One region of the Vibrio taketomensis genome, then DNA from elsewhere that is predicted to be linked to it. Evidence: riboswitches for the same ligand, from Rfam matches in the RefSeq annotation. Region 1 holds a riboswitch; each other region holds the start of a gene.
What was found. Region 1 has a riboswitch for cyclic di-GMP ahead of Vt282_RS15105 (hypothetical protein). Riboswitches for the same ligand answer to the same signal wherever they lie in the genome.

Region 1 (4,831 bases):
CATCCAGTTGTGCCATGATATTTTGGGCTTTGTCCAATACCTCTTGACCAATCGGCGTCACCAGTACTTTTTATTATCCCGTTCAAAAATCTTAATGCCCAACTGTTTCTCGAGCTCACTAATGCCCGCACTTAACGTCGATTGACGCACATGACAAAGCTCTGCCGCTTTTCGAAAGTGCAATGTTTTCGCCACTGCCAACGCATAAGATAATTGCTTTATTGATAACATAAGTCTCGCTCTAACCAAGTCATACTATCAATATTAGAGGCTCTCAGCGTCTACGTTCGATTTTTACTGTCATGACTGAGGCTCACCAACCTTGCGTTCGACAATGGTCTACGATTTGCGCGGCCATTTTTTGCACTTCATGTTCAAGATACGTTTCCGATGATCGCATGTGGTCAATATCTTCAACAAAATGAGAGGGACGTATATTGCGTAGCGTCGCTTCGTTTTTACAAATAAAATCTACCCATGGCAAACCATCCGCATTTTGGTATTCGATAATGTAAGTGGCTGCCGTTTGATGATTTAGGCTTGTATTGAGTTCAATCATCCAATCCAGATAATGCTCTGATACCCACGAAATGTAGTGCTGATTAAAATACTCTCTAAGCGATTGATAAGCTTTACGGTTGATCAGTTTTTGCATAAATGAAGAGGTGTCGCCATGTTCACGTGATGTCTTGATAAAGGTTTCCATTGGCAACTGATAAGGATAACGTTGTTGGCCCCAGTGGTCGGCGAACAATTTGGCATGAATCAATACGTAGTGCAAAGCGCTAAAAAGTCGGCCATAAACAAACCGATCTCGGTAGAACAACCTAACTCTTTCACCACAATAGAGGTTTAAATAGTCGCTCGGTACATCATGAGCATGCTCGCTGTCCTTGGTCGTACCTATTTCAAAGCTTGATTGTTCAGAGCTTGGTTGCGTGTTTGCCACATGCCATGGTTGCCTGCTCCAATAAGCCACATCCAAAGCGAGCAAATTCGGCCATTGATAGGGATCGTTCTGCGATCGAAATAGGTTCTCAAAGCTCAACCTATCATCCCCCTGTCCATGAATTTGCTGCAACTCGGTATTGATTTTATATTGAATATCAACACTGACTTGCTCCATGAGGCTCTGAATTTCAGAAAAACTCATAGACTTAGAATACCCTGGAAGATATCGCTCATAGATTTGCTCTTCAGACATCAGTCCACTTCCTATGCAATAGAACTGATTAAAGTATATACAGGAGTGCAGATTAACCTAACGAGTCACACATCAATCCGCGATTCAAAATGATGTAATTCAACTTAATCACACGCCGCCTCCTTGAGTCCATAAGGCCTACAAAACGATATCACCATCACTTATCTCGCAATATTTTTGCGCTTTCAAACTCTCCCTGATTGAATTTACATTTGTCTTTCTAATAGAATCCGTGCCCTCATTTCGTTATCCATAACACTGGCTGAGTGCTAGTTCGTTAAATTGACATGTTGAAGTTGACCTATTTATGAAAAAAATGAAGGGATTCACGCTGATTGAGCTCGTGGTTGTCATTGCTATTTTGGGTGTTTTGGCTGTAGTCGCGTTACCTAGATTTCAAAACATGCAGCGTGAAGCTCGCATCAACGTAATCGAAACCTTGCACGCTACTTTTGAAGAAGCTCATCAAAGACTCTACGCAAAGGCACAGATTCCAGGTGCATTAATACCCCAAGGTGAACAATTTTGGGTAGACGTTAATGGTAACGGGATCATCGATAGCGACAGTGGCGACTACGACCAAAGTACGCTTTATGGTAAAGATGGTATCGACATCATGATGATTAATGAGACAAACATCGACAATCATCAACTGTTAAAACTGGTCGATGTGAGTGACGAATTAGTCGCGGTGGTGGGTGATCAAAAACATCAAGCTTATATTGGTTTCGATATGCTTGGGAACAACGATATTAAGAATGGCGGCTGCCGTATTTATTATGACCAAAAGAAATTCCAATTCTCAACGAGCGGTTGTTAACACCTTCTGGCTAAAAAATAAAAATTTTCACCCATAGAGTAGATTGTCTTCCTGCACAATATCGCCTTAAGCCCTCAGTCGATACTCATCAATTCGCAACACTTATCAATTCACACCTACGCTTCCCCAAAGCGCCCAAACACTATGACCCACCTCACAGTTAAGCACTGAGAGGTGAGCGTTATCGTTTTGTTTTTTGAAGGAATATCACAAACTTGTGAACTCCATCACCGATTGTAGATGCTGTAATTGTGGAACCAGTGTCACACAAACGGATACCATATTCGCGGAAATAACTCTAAGGGCAAACTTGTCGTGAGGCAGGGACGCAAAGTGACAGCAGAATTTAAGATTCTGGGCTGCATTACTGAGTTTAGTGAAAACTGAACGGAAACTTAGATCATGAAAAAATCCACGCTTGCTCTTGGCATTATGGCTACTCTCTGTGCAACCTCTAGCTTTGCAAATATTTATACCACAGAGAGCAATGGCTCAATCCGCCATATGGACACCAACGCTGATGGTGACATTTCGGTTATTCTACATCTCAAAGATAAATACACATACACGAACGACAAAGGCAAAGAGAAAACGAAAAAGTACTCGAAAACCGTTCAGTATGTTGCAAATTCAGGCGAGAGCTTTGATGACGTATTGGCAATGATGTCAAGCTACGACAATATCGCTGACTTTCAAGAGATGCCTGTTGACGTAAAAGCAACGGGAGGACGAGAATTTGCAGAATCATTTGATCTCAATTTGAGCCTTGCCAACGAATATGTTGCAGGTGGCACGGTTGGACATGCGACCTTGTTCCACAAGAATGGCGTTCCAATGCTGCACGTAAACATTGACGGTAAATACGTACCTGCAAAACAGCCGTATCTGAACGTCCCTAGTTTCGTGAAAAGCTCACGCGCACACGACTTCTTTAAGGTTGTAGTCACCGATATTCTCGATAATGTTATTGTCGGTTTTGTTGAAGCGAAACAAGACATTCCTTTCAATCATGCGGACTACTTTTACGCCAAAGGCGAGCGTATCCCTGTTTACTGGACGCTAAGCGCAGACAGTAAGCCGTCATGTAATAAAGAGTGTAAAAACCAAGAACAGGCACATATGTCGGTAAGTAGCGCGCAAGTATTAGGACAAGGTAAGAAAATGCCTAATATTAAAGCGACCGACGACAGCGGCGAAATTATGGATTGGTTCCAATACGACCGTATTGGCGAAACATTCCAAGGATTAGGCGATAAACCTTATGGTATCGTACAAGACACGTATGACGAGAAAACCTACTGGGTTTACGGTTCAGCGATTGCCAAAGCCAAAGAAGGTAGCAAAACCTACTATTCTGGTGACAAAAACTACTCGCCAGGTCTCGCGATGAGCATCACAGTGAAATAATCCACATTCTGGTACACGTATACGTTATACCAGAATGATGCTTGATTAGAATTCACCAGAAGCACTCAAGATATACAAAAAACGCCTCGTTAGAAGGCGTTTTTTATCGCTTATGACTAATCAAAAAAGCTAACGCTTGAGATATCTATCCACATTCTCAATATCAATGAGCCTTTCTGGTAAATAAGCCTTTGCATATCGTTGGTAGACGCCACTGGTTAACAACAGCTCAAAAATATCCTTATCAATATGACCATTTTCAACCATCTTTGAAAGAATATCGATTGCTTCGCTCAGCGGTTTGGCTTTTTTATATGGTCGATCTGAGGCTGTCAGTGCTTCAAAAATATCAGCCACCACCAAAATTCTTTCCGGAATTGACAGATCCTCACGACTCAATCCGCGCGGATAGCCGGTTCCAATGAGTGTCTCATGATGAGTCGTCGCATACCGAGGCACTCGCTCCAGTTCAGGTGGGAATGGAATGCTCTCGAGCATCTTAATACCACTGATCATGTGTTCATTAATCTTAAAGCGCTCTTCTTCCGACAAGGTTCCACGTCTTACAGAAAGGTTATAGATTTCTCCATGATTATATAGATGAGTCGGAACCGTCATGTTTATCCCAAACTGCGTCACATCAGCAAAGGGCTGATCTCTTGCAACGATATGGTCTGGTCGATCTGCTAAAAGCTTTTCAACGGCCGGTGTAGGTTGTGGGTGATAGCGCGTTTCTTCAAGTGGCGATAACCCTAAGCCACAATCAAAATAACGTACCCATTCTTGCTCAGCTAGTTGCTTTAATCGTTCAATATCTTGGTCAGACATAAACTCACCACCGATATTTGCGTTCGCAATAAATGCAAACTCTTCTCTCAACTTGTCTAATTGGGGACGCAAATCGTTATCGAGATCAACCTCTGAATCTAGCTTTGATAACAAGTATTGAATCTGAGCATCTCTCCACAATACCTCAAAGCGCATACGAACTTCGTGAATACGGTTGTAGTTCGTTTCAAGCTTACTGCCTTTATCGACGACATACTCAGGCGTGGCGATCTTGCCACAATCATGCAGCCAAGCTGCGACACGAAACTCACGACGCTCTTCATCATTGTTGAATTGAAAATCTTTGAGCTTGTCACATTGCGATTTTTCAGCCGCTTCGGCCAGCATTAAAGCGATTTCTGGTACGCGATTACAGTGCCCTGCGGTATACGCTGACTTTTCATCGATGGCTCGTGCGACTAATTGAATCATGGACTCAAAGAACTGATTCTGCTGCTCTTCAAAATTCTGCAACGCGTTACGCCCACGAATGACCGATAAACCTAACTGATGGATTTCTTCAATCCGGCTATGCACTCGATTTACTTTTGAGTACTGACGTAACTTAATCC
Region 2 (4,831 bases), on a different replicon from region 1:
GCCCCAAAGCAAAAACACCACGCCTGAGTTGTGTTGGTTAATCGCTTCAATGACACGATCAGTAAACGTTTCCCAACCAGTGGTCTTTGCATGCGAATGCGCTTGGCCTTGTTCCACAGTTAATACGGTATTAAGCAATAGTACGCCCTGCTCTGCCCAACTTTGCAAATAGCCATGCTGAGGGATCTCAAACCCTTCTATATCTTGCGCCAATTCTTTATACATGTTGACCAAAGAGGGTGGTGTTTTGATTCCAGGCAACACAGAAAAACACAAGCCATGTGCTTGATTCGGTCCGTGATAGGGATCTTGACCTAAGATAACGACTTTCACTCGATTGAATTCTGTCGCCTTAAAAGCATTGAACACATCCGCTTCTGGCGGAAAAATAGTTTTTCCGCTCGCACGTTGCTGCTCAACATAACGAATGGTTTGTTGAAAATAGTCTTGCTGCTTTTCGCAGCCGATAACGTCATGCCAAGTTAAAGTTGAGCTCATGCGGGCTTCCTTGAATAGATTGAAGATCGTTTCAAGTTGCTATTGTCGCAAAAAGCCTATCATGAACAAAGTGATATAACCCACTAACCGAGTATTTAATGAGGTGGACGCTGAGGAGTGCGGTAGTGACCTTGGCCATTAACATGGCGATTAGGTGTGGGCATTCGATGAGGACGATGAGCAGGGACAGAATTGGATACATTCATAGCAGCACCTTTCTTAACATAACCACGTTGCACAAGTATTGTTATTTAAGTTATGAAAGAAAGATGCCAGTTTGGTCAAGTATTTAACTAAAACTTATTCGGTCACTAAACTTTGTTGATGAAACGTACGTAGTTGCTTAATTTCATTCGCCCAAAGTTCAGGTTCAATTGTCTCTAAAATTAGAGGGATACCATCAAAGCGAGCATCTTTAGCGATATATTCAAAACAGCTCCAACCAATTTCACCTTTACCTAATGCATGGTGTCTATCGACCTTACTGCCCAACTTCGACTTTGAATCATTAATGTGCATTGCACGTAGATAGTGCATACCTACCACACGGTCAAACTCAGCAAAAGTGACTTCACACGCCTCGAGTGACGACAAATCGTACCCCGCAGCAAAGGTATGACAGGTATCTAAACACACCCCAACTCGAGACTTATCGTCAACTTGTTCGATAATCTCAGCCAAATGCTCAAAGCGCCAACCAAGGTTTGAACCTTGCCCTGCCGTGTTCTCGATGACCGCAATCACATCTGGCACAGCTTGGTGCGCAAGATTGATCGATTCAGCAATCGTTGCTAAACACTCTTGTTCTGAGATTTTGTTGAGGTGGCTGCCTGGGTGAAAGTTTAACAGCGTTAAACCTAACTGCTGGCAACGCTCCATCTCATCGATAAAAGCCGCGCGAGACTTTTCTAGTTTGTCAGCCTCCGGCGCACCCAAATTAATCAAATAGGAGTCATGGGGCAAAATATGCTCAGCGGAAAAGCCCAACATTTTGCAATTTGCTTTAAATGCGCTGATGGTTTTTGCTTCCAGTGGCTTTGCTACCCATTGGCGTTGATTTTTAGTAAACAATGCAAAAGCATTAGCACCGATCTCACGTGCACGCAGCGGTGCTTGATCAACACCACCAGCGGCAGAAACATGAGCACCGATATATTTATTTTGTGATACAGATCTCATTGTCATTTAACCACTTTACTCTTTCAGTTTCGCTACCTAATAACAGTTAGTTAGCGTAAATTGTGACCTTTCAAATTGTCATTTTGTAGTAAATTTACAACAAAATGACTCATTTAACTAAATTTTAAATATTAAAATATTTTGTAATTACTCGTTTTAAACACTTTATTGATTTAACTCAATAAAATTCCCACAAGAAATTCAATGTTTTTGGTTGTAATTTGACTTAAATCAATATTATTATAATGGATATTCGCTATATAATACGTAGCTCGACAAAAAATTTGAAAATTAACACCAATAAGAACCACATTTATGTGGACTAGGAGAACGTAATGATTCAAGGTATTCAAATTACTAAAGCCGCTAACGACGACCTACTAAACTCAATCTGGCTACTAGATAGCGAGAAGAATGAAGCACGTTGTGTTGCTGCAGCATCTGGCTACGAAGCTGACCAAGTTATCGCTATCAGCGACCTAGGTGAGTACGAAAGCCGTGAAGTAGCAATCGAAGCTGCGCCAAAAATCGAAGGTGGTCAACACCTAAACGTAAACGTACTACGTCGTGAAACTCTAGAAGACGCAGTTGCTCACCCAGAGAACTACCCACAGCTAACTATCCGTGTATCTGGCTACGCTGTGCGTTTCAACTCTCTAACTCCAGAGCAACAACGCGACGTTATCGCTCGTACTTTTACTGAGTCTCTATAATTTTTTCGCCGAACGGCAAAAATTAAGACCCAAGTTTTTGAAAAGCAGGTGCAAGCCTGCTTTTCTTTTTGGCATCTATATAAAAATTCTTCGTGCCAAAAAATAGGCTTAACTAAGCCAAACCAGTGAACAACTGCAGAGAATATCAACACCAAGCATATCGAGTGGGATTTTAATTCCACAACTCAGTTAAGTTTGTAGTTGTGATACTCACCTCTGCGTTACATTCCAAATCGCTCAATTCATACTTCGGCAAACCATTCGAAAGAGTGGGACGCAAAGCTTCCGGTCTAAAGATGATAACAATCAAAGATAGCGGGGCCGCCACTTGATAGCCATTATTAAGTGTCTTAGGTAACATCAACCTTGCGTTGGTAGAACCCTATTTGCATGCGCCAAAGTGTGACTATTTTAAGTCAACCAAAAGGAACATGTGATGAAATCACTGCCAAATAAAACTCTGCTTGCGCTTGCTCTAACAGCGCTGAGCGGTAATGTAGCTGCTCACGGCTACGTCTCTGAATTTAACGATGGTATTGCAGGTAGTCGCGCTGCACTTTGTAAGTACCCAACGCCTGATACCAACGAAAAAAACCGCGATTGTGGCGCGATTCAATATGAACCACAAAGTGTTGAAGGCCCTGAAGGTTTTCCTCAAGCTGGCCCTGTTGATGGTAAAATTGCCAGTGCGCAATCAGCGCTTGCGACTGCACTTGATGAGCAAACTGCCGATCGTTGGGTGAAACGTCCTATCACATCAGGCATGCAAAATTTTGAGTGGACCTTTACCGCTAACCACGTCACTCGTGATTGGAAATACTACATCACTAAACCAAATTGGAATGCAAACCAAGTTCTATCACGCGATTCATTTGATCTAAACCCATTCTGCGTGATCGAAGGCAACATGGTGCAGCCACCAAAACAAGTCACGCATGAATGTAACGTTCCAGAGCGCGAAGGCTACCATGTAATCCTAGCGGTTTGGGATGTCGGTGATACTGCAGCCGCATTCTACAACGTCATCGACGTTAAATTTGATGGTCAAGGCCCAGTGCTCCCTGAGTGGAACCAAGCTGGTCAAATCAATCCAACCATGGATCTCAACATTGGTGATAAAGTCTTCACCCGCGTATTTGATAATGCCGGTGAAAACATCGCTTACCGCACTGAGCTAACCATCACAGAGCAAAGCCTCACCCAAGCAAACAATTGGTCACATGCGTTAGCCGCTAAGATCAACCAAGAGCAATCTGCAATTAAAGCTGGCCAATACAGCGCAGATAAATTTACGCCAGTCTACGGCGCTAACCCAGTTTACCTACAAACTGGAAGCGGTCTGCAACGCGTTGAAATTGGTTACGATATCGAAACTACCCTACCAGAATACTCGTTAACCGTTGAAGGTCTTGAGTCTGAGTACATCATCGACGGACAAGCAACCGAACTAAACCTAGCCCTAACAGCAGAAGGTGATATTGAAACTGAACTTACCGTTTACAATCACGGCCGTGAAGCGCTGGCAAGTTGGACGGGTAAGCTTACTGATGGTCAAGACCTACCGCTGACGTTGACGCTATCTAAATCAGAGCAAGGCCACCATGTGCTAGTTAGTCGCATTAAAGATCAAGCTGGCAATCTAATTGATCAAATTAACTACGACTTCCACCTTATTGAAGCGCAAACTCCGCCACCAGCGGGCGACTATGATTTTGTCTTCCCAGAGAGTGTGAAAAGCTACACCGCAGGTACTAAAGTCTTGGCGAGCGATGGTCAAATCTACCAATGTAAGCCATTCCCATACTCAGGTTACTGCTCACAGTGGACAGAAAACGCAACACATTACACGCCAGCGACGGGTTCTCACTGGACAATGGCATGGGATAAAGTGAACTGATTTATCACTTAAATTTTGTTTGATTATAACGGCACTCACAGTAGTGCCGTTTTTTTGTGCATACAGACTCAAGTTCGGTTACATTGACGCAATGATTCCATTTAGTCATTAATCACTATGCTACTTGAAGGCATCGAAACACTGATTACCCTAAGTAAAGCCAAAACCATGAGCCGAGCTGGCAGTTTGCTCTACATTAGCCAATCGGCTGTGAGTAAACGCATCTCAAATTTAGAAAACAAATTGGGTAAAAAACTGATCGTGCCTGATGGCAGAAATGTTCAGCTCACCAATGAAGCGCTCAATCTGATCGCCAATATTGAACCGACATTTAATGAGCTTCGTGGGCTGATACACGAGCAACAAAGCATGGTTGAGAGCAGTATGATCAAACTCGACTGCTCAGAGACACTGGTGGCAGGTTATTTAGCGCCAATATTGAGTGACTATATTCAGCGAGACCCGTTTATTAATCTGACCACTAACCATACTCCAAGAATTGTCGAGCATGTTCAGTCAGGCAAAGCCCATATTGGCGTCTGCG
Region 3 (4,831 bases), on a different replicon from region 1:
CTCCGAAAGCGATTTACCTAGAGCAAACCGAGCAATACTGGCATGAAACACTAGGCCGTATTTGGCAATCGCTACGTAATTGGGTTTCTGACTACGAAGAGAAAAGCATTGAAGCCTCTGAAAGCCGAGTATAACGCTACGCTGATAGCGAATTAGACATAAAAAAACCGAAGCATTAGCTTCGGTTTTTTTATTGATGCTTAGCGACTAATCACCAGCGAACATGTAGCCTTCGCCATGAACCGTCACAAAAATCTGTGGATTCTTCGGATCAAATTCCATCTTCGCGCGCATACGACGAATCAGTACATCAATCGTACGGTCATTCGGCGCATCGACACGGTGGCTGATCATATTCAAAATACGCTCGCGACTTAGCACTTGGTTCGGGTATGAAGAAAGTGCGACTAACAATTCGTATTCTGCTTTTGTCAATTTTACCGGTTCACCATTGCGGCTCAATGCACGGCGTTGGATATCAAACATCCACTCACCGAAACGCACAATGTTGGTATCATTTTTTTGCTCAACCATGCTGTCCGCGTTACGCGCGGCAGAAATACGCCACAGCAAGTTTTTAACGCGAACCAACAATTCACGAAGCTCGAATGGTTTGGTTACATAATCGTCTGCGCCCATTTCTAGGCCTACGATCTTATCAATGCTATCCGTGCGTCCTGTTACCAGGATAATTCCAATGTCCGATTGACTACGAAGTTCACGCGTCAACATCAAACCATCTTCACCAGGAAGATTGATGTCTAGCATTACTAGGTCAATCGAATTACTTTGTAGCGTGTCGCGCATCTGCTCGCCACTCTCCGCTTCGCTAACGGTGTAACCTTCATTTTGAAAGTAACCAACTAGCTTACTGCGAGTCACTGCGTCGTCTTCTACAACTAAAACGTGATAGCTCATCTAAACCACTTTATTTACATTGGGAATCAATTTCCGTTGTATTCTATTCATATGTCGTAACATTTCTAGTATTTATTACATTAAAATCAAGAAAGATGATTTTTATTGATTCAAGACAACCCTAGCTCATCGGTTAACAATTTGCCATTTTAAGACTCATTTAGTCACAATAGGCATTATCGTTATTCATTTTTCTTCGCTAAAATATAAATAGAACACAAACTTGGAGCATTATTTAGATGCAAGAACTCAAAGCGTTTAACGAAAAGCGTGCAGAAATTTACTGGTGGTTTTCTAGTTTATTTGCCAAAGAGCTGACCGAAGCTGAATTGGATCAATACCAAAGCGCTGAAATTCGTGGCTTTTTATCTGGCCTAGGCGAAAACCCAACCCTTAAACCATCTGTTGATCGCCTAGTCGACGCGCTTAACCGCCAAATTGACCGTGAAGATGGCCAACTTGAACTCGCCGCTGACTTCTGCGATCTGTTCCTGAAATCAGATAAAGAGTCTGCTTTGCCATATGCTTCGATGTATGTCGGCACAACAGGTCTTCTACATGATGAGCCAGCCAAAGAAATGGAAGCGCTGCTTGCAGAACATGGCGTGGCAATCAATCAAAGTTTGAATGAGCCTGCGGATCATATCGCTATTGAACTCGACCTGCTGGGCAATATGATTATTCGCACTAACGAGCTTGAGCAAGAAGGCCATTTTGAAGATGCGCTGATTGAACAAGAGGCGTTTATTCGCCGTTATATTCTAAATTGGGTACCTAAGTTCGCCGCGAAAAGCCAAGCACTTGACTCATTTGGTTTCTATTCAGCCGTCACTTCATTGCTTGTTGCGTTCCTTGAACTCGACTGTAACTATTTGGCCGGCGAAGCGGAATAGCATACACGCCCCAAGCTGCGATGATGGTTTTTCATTTGCTACCAGCGTCAATGCGGTCTAAAATCGTCATCGCAAACGATAAATTAATATAACTTAAGTACAAACCGCTGCTCTCAAGCGGTTTTTGTATTTCTAATACTTACTGCCAATTTATTCCCAATAATGTGAATAGCGGATGTGGCAGCGATAGATAGGATCATACCTTATGGCCACTATAAAAGATGTTGCGCGCTTAGCTGGCGTATCGACAACAACTGTATCGCACGTGATTAATAAAACGCGCTTTGTTGCTGAAGCAACACAAGAACGTGTAATGGAAGCGGTTACAGAGCTAAACTACGCACCAAGCGCAGTCGCTCGCAGTCTAAAATGTAATAGCACACGCACTATCGGTATGCTAGTAACGCAATCAACTAACCTGTTCTTTTCTGAAGTCATTGATGGTGTTGAGAGCTACTGCTACCGCCAAGGTTACACGCTAATTCTTTGTAATACGGGTGGTATCTACGAGAAGCAACGTGACTACATTCGCATGCTAGCGGAAAAACGTGTCGACGGTATTTTGGTAATGTGTTCAGACCTAACCGAAGAACTGAGCGAAATGCTAGACCGCCATAAAGACATTCCTAAAGTGGTTATGGACTGGGGCCCAGAGAGCTCTCAAGTCGATAAGATCATCGACAACTCAGAAGAAGGTGGCTACCTAGCGACCAAATACCTCATTGAGCATGGTCACAAAGATATCGCATGTTTAAGTGGTCACTTCGAAAAAGCCGTTTGCCAAGAGCGTATTCAAGGCTTTAAACGTGCGATGACAGAAGCAGACCTTACGGTTAATGAAGATTGGATTCTTGAAGGTAACTTTGAGTGTGACACTGCCGTGCTTGCCGCTGACCAAATCGTTGCAATGGACAAGCGTCCTACGGCAATTTTCTGTTTTAACGATACCATGGCACTTGGTCTAATGAGTCGCCTACAGCAAAAAGGCATTCGTATTCCAGAAGATATGTCGGTGATCGGTTACGACAACATCGAGTTGGCAGAGTACTTCTCTCCACCGCTAACAACGGTTCACCAACCAAAACGTCGTGTAGGTAAAAACGCGTTTGAAATCCTACTTGAGCGCATCAAAAATAAAGAACACGATAAGCGAGTTTTTGAAATGCATCCAGAAATCGTTGAGCGCTCTACGGTTAAGAAAATTAACTAACTCGATGATTAATAAAACAATAGCTGATGGTCTCACCATCAGCTATGTTACATTTCAGACTTTATTCTTGCATTAAGATCACAATTCTTCCATAGTATGCTGATACTTCTTACAAGAAGTATTTTAATCTTTAGCAAAGCAAATTAAGTCACGCACAGGGCAAACCATTCTGAAAAGATGGGACGCAAAGCCACCGGCCTAAATATTCATGATTCAACATGACTGTATGGTAGCGGGGTTGCCGATGGTAGAAATGCACACGTTAACTGATTAACCTCCAGATACCTGCATTACCTGCTATTCTCTCGGACCTGATTTGGTGGCGTATTAACATACACATACACCGAGAAAGTACTGAATGGATAAACCAATACTGAAAGACTCAATGAGGCTATTTGAGCCACTAGGTCGCATTAAATCTCGCTCTATGTTTGGTGGGTTTGGGATTTTCGCAGACGAAACCATGTTTGCCCTAGTCGTACACAATAAGCTTCATATCCGTGCTGACAGCACTTTAAGAAAACAATTTAAGCAACTGGGTTTTGAACCTTATATTTATCACAAACGCGGTTTCCCTGTTGTCACCAAGTACTTCGCACTCAGTGAAGAATGGTATAACGACAGTGAAAAAGCCCTTGAGATAGCTCGAGCTGCGCATGCCAGAGCGCAAGTAGAAAAGTCTTCTCAAGCTGAAACAAAACCAACCCGTATTAAAGATTTACCTAATTTACGTCTAGCGACTGAACGTATGCTTAAAAAAGCAGGCATTGAAGACGTTCAGCAGCTACATCAAACTGGCTCTCTAGAGGCGTTTAAAGCGATTCGTAACTCTCATACTAGTGAGGTTAGCCTCGAGCTTCTTTGGTCGCTTGAGGGCGCGATACAGGGCACCCATTGGTCTGTTGTCCCCCTAGCCCGCCGAGAGGAATTGCTCGCACGCTTACAGCACTAACTTAATCTAGCCAGCGATCTCGCTGGCTTTTTTTTGAAAGTTTTTCGCGACTTATAAGTTCTTATATTTCATCAACGCAGCAAATTTAGATACTAAGCTTAATACAGGCTAGGTATAAGGAGAGCAAAGATGAACAAGAAACTGATTTTTGGCCTGTTGCTAATAGGATTAATCGCCTTTCTAATCACCCAATTTGGTGATCAACTCACGCTAGAAAATGCCAAAGCGCAACAAGCTGCTCTTGCTGCTTATATCGAGCAAAATTTCGTTTTAGCAGCCATCACATACTTTGCAATATATGTTGCTATCACTGCGTTTTCGATTCCGGGAGCCGCGGTTGTTACGTTGTTAGGTGCTGCGCTATTTGGCTTCTGGACTAGCTTACTTTTGGTATCTTTTGCGAGTACCATTGGTGCGACACTGGCTTTTCTCAGCAGTCGTTTTCTTCTACGAGACTGGGTACAAGGGAAGTTTGGCGATAAGCTTAACGCCATTAACCAAGGTGTAGCCAAAGACGGAGCGTTTTATCTATTCTCACTGCGCTTAATTCCCGTTTTTCCATTTTTCCTGATCAACCTATTGATGGGGCTAACCCCAATCACAACCGCGCGTTTCTACTTAGTCAGTCAACTAGGGATGCTGCCAGGCACAGCTGTTTATCTCAACGCCGGTACACAGTTAGCGCAAATCGATAGTTTGTCTGGCATCGTATCGCCATCAGTATTAGTGTCTTTCGCGCTACTTGGTTTATTCCCTATCATTGCAAAATGGGTGATGGCAAAGTTTAAACGTGATGGGCAATCGCAAAGTCACGCTTAATACGGAGTAACTTAGTGAAAATATTCAGCGCAGCGAATC

Region 2: it holds a riboswitch for cyclic di-GMP, as region 1 does, so the genes downstream of both, gbpA (N-acetylglucosamine-binding protein GbpA) here and Vt282_RS15105 (hypothetical protein) in region 1, are expected to answer to the same signal.
Region 3: it holds a riboswitch for cyclic di-GMP, as region 1 does, so the genes downstream of both, Vt282_RS04600 (TfoX/Sxy family DNA transformation protein) here and Vt282_RS15105 (hypothetical protein) in region 1, are expected to answer to the same signal.

The regions. Positions count from the first base shown of each region.
Region 1 is NZ_AP019650.1:304,462-309,292, reverse strand. It holds gene Vt282_RS15120 (LysR substrate-binding domain-containing protein) at 1-61, opposite strand, end outside; gene Vt282_RS20785 (helix-turn-helix domain-containing protein) at 58-231, opposite strand; gene Vt282_RS15115 (hypothetical protein) at 314-1,204, opposite strand; gene Vt282_RS21270 (type II secretion system protein) at 1,512-2,024, shown strand; cyclic di-GMP riboswitch class I at 2,318-2,396, shown strand; gene Vt282_RS15105 (hypothetical protein) at 2,427-3,431, shown strand; gene Vt282_RS20775 (HD-GYP domain-containing protein) at 3,561-4,831, opposite strand, start outside.
Region 2 is NZ_AP019649.1:586,427-591,257, reverse strand. It holds gene ung (uracil-DNA glycosylase) at 1-498, opposite strand, end outside; gene nfo (deoxyribonuclease IV) at 799-1,677, opposite strand; gene grcA (autonomous glycyl radical cofactor GrcA) at 2,013-2,390, shown strand; cyclic di-GMP riboswitch class I at 2,632-2,719, shown strand; gene gbpA (N-acetylglucosamine-binding protein GbpA) at 2,827-4,287, shown strand; gene Vt282_RS02760 (LysR family transcriptional regulator) at 4,405-4,831, shown strand, end outside.
Region 3 is NZ_AP019649.1:988,205-993,035, reverse strand. It holds gene elyC (envelope biogenesis factor ElyC) at 1-134, shown strand, start outside; gene torR (two-component system response regulator TorR) at 208-918, opposite strand; gene torD (molecular chaperone TorD) at 1,158-1,811, shown strand; gene purR (HTH-type transcriptional repressor PurR) at 2,017-3,021, shown strand; cyclic di-GMP riboswitch class I at 3,170-3,267, shown strand; gene Vt282_RS04600 (TfoX/Sxy family DNA transformation protein) at 3,380-3,973, shown strand; gene Vt282_RS04595 (TVP38/TMEM64 family protein) at 4,103-4,792, shown strand; gene Vt282_RS04590 (putative signal transducing protein) at 4,807-4,831, shown strand, end outside.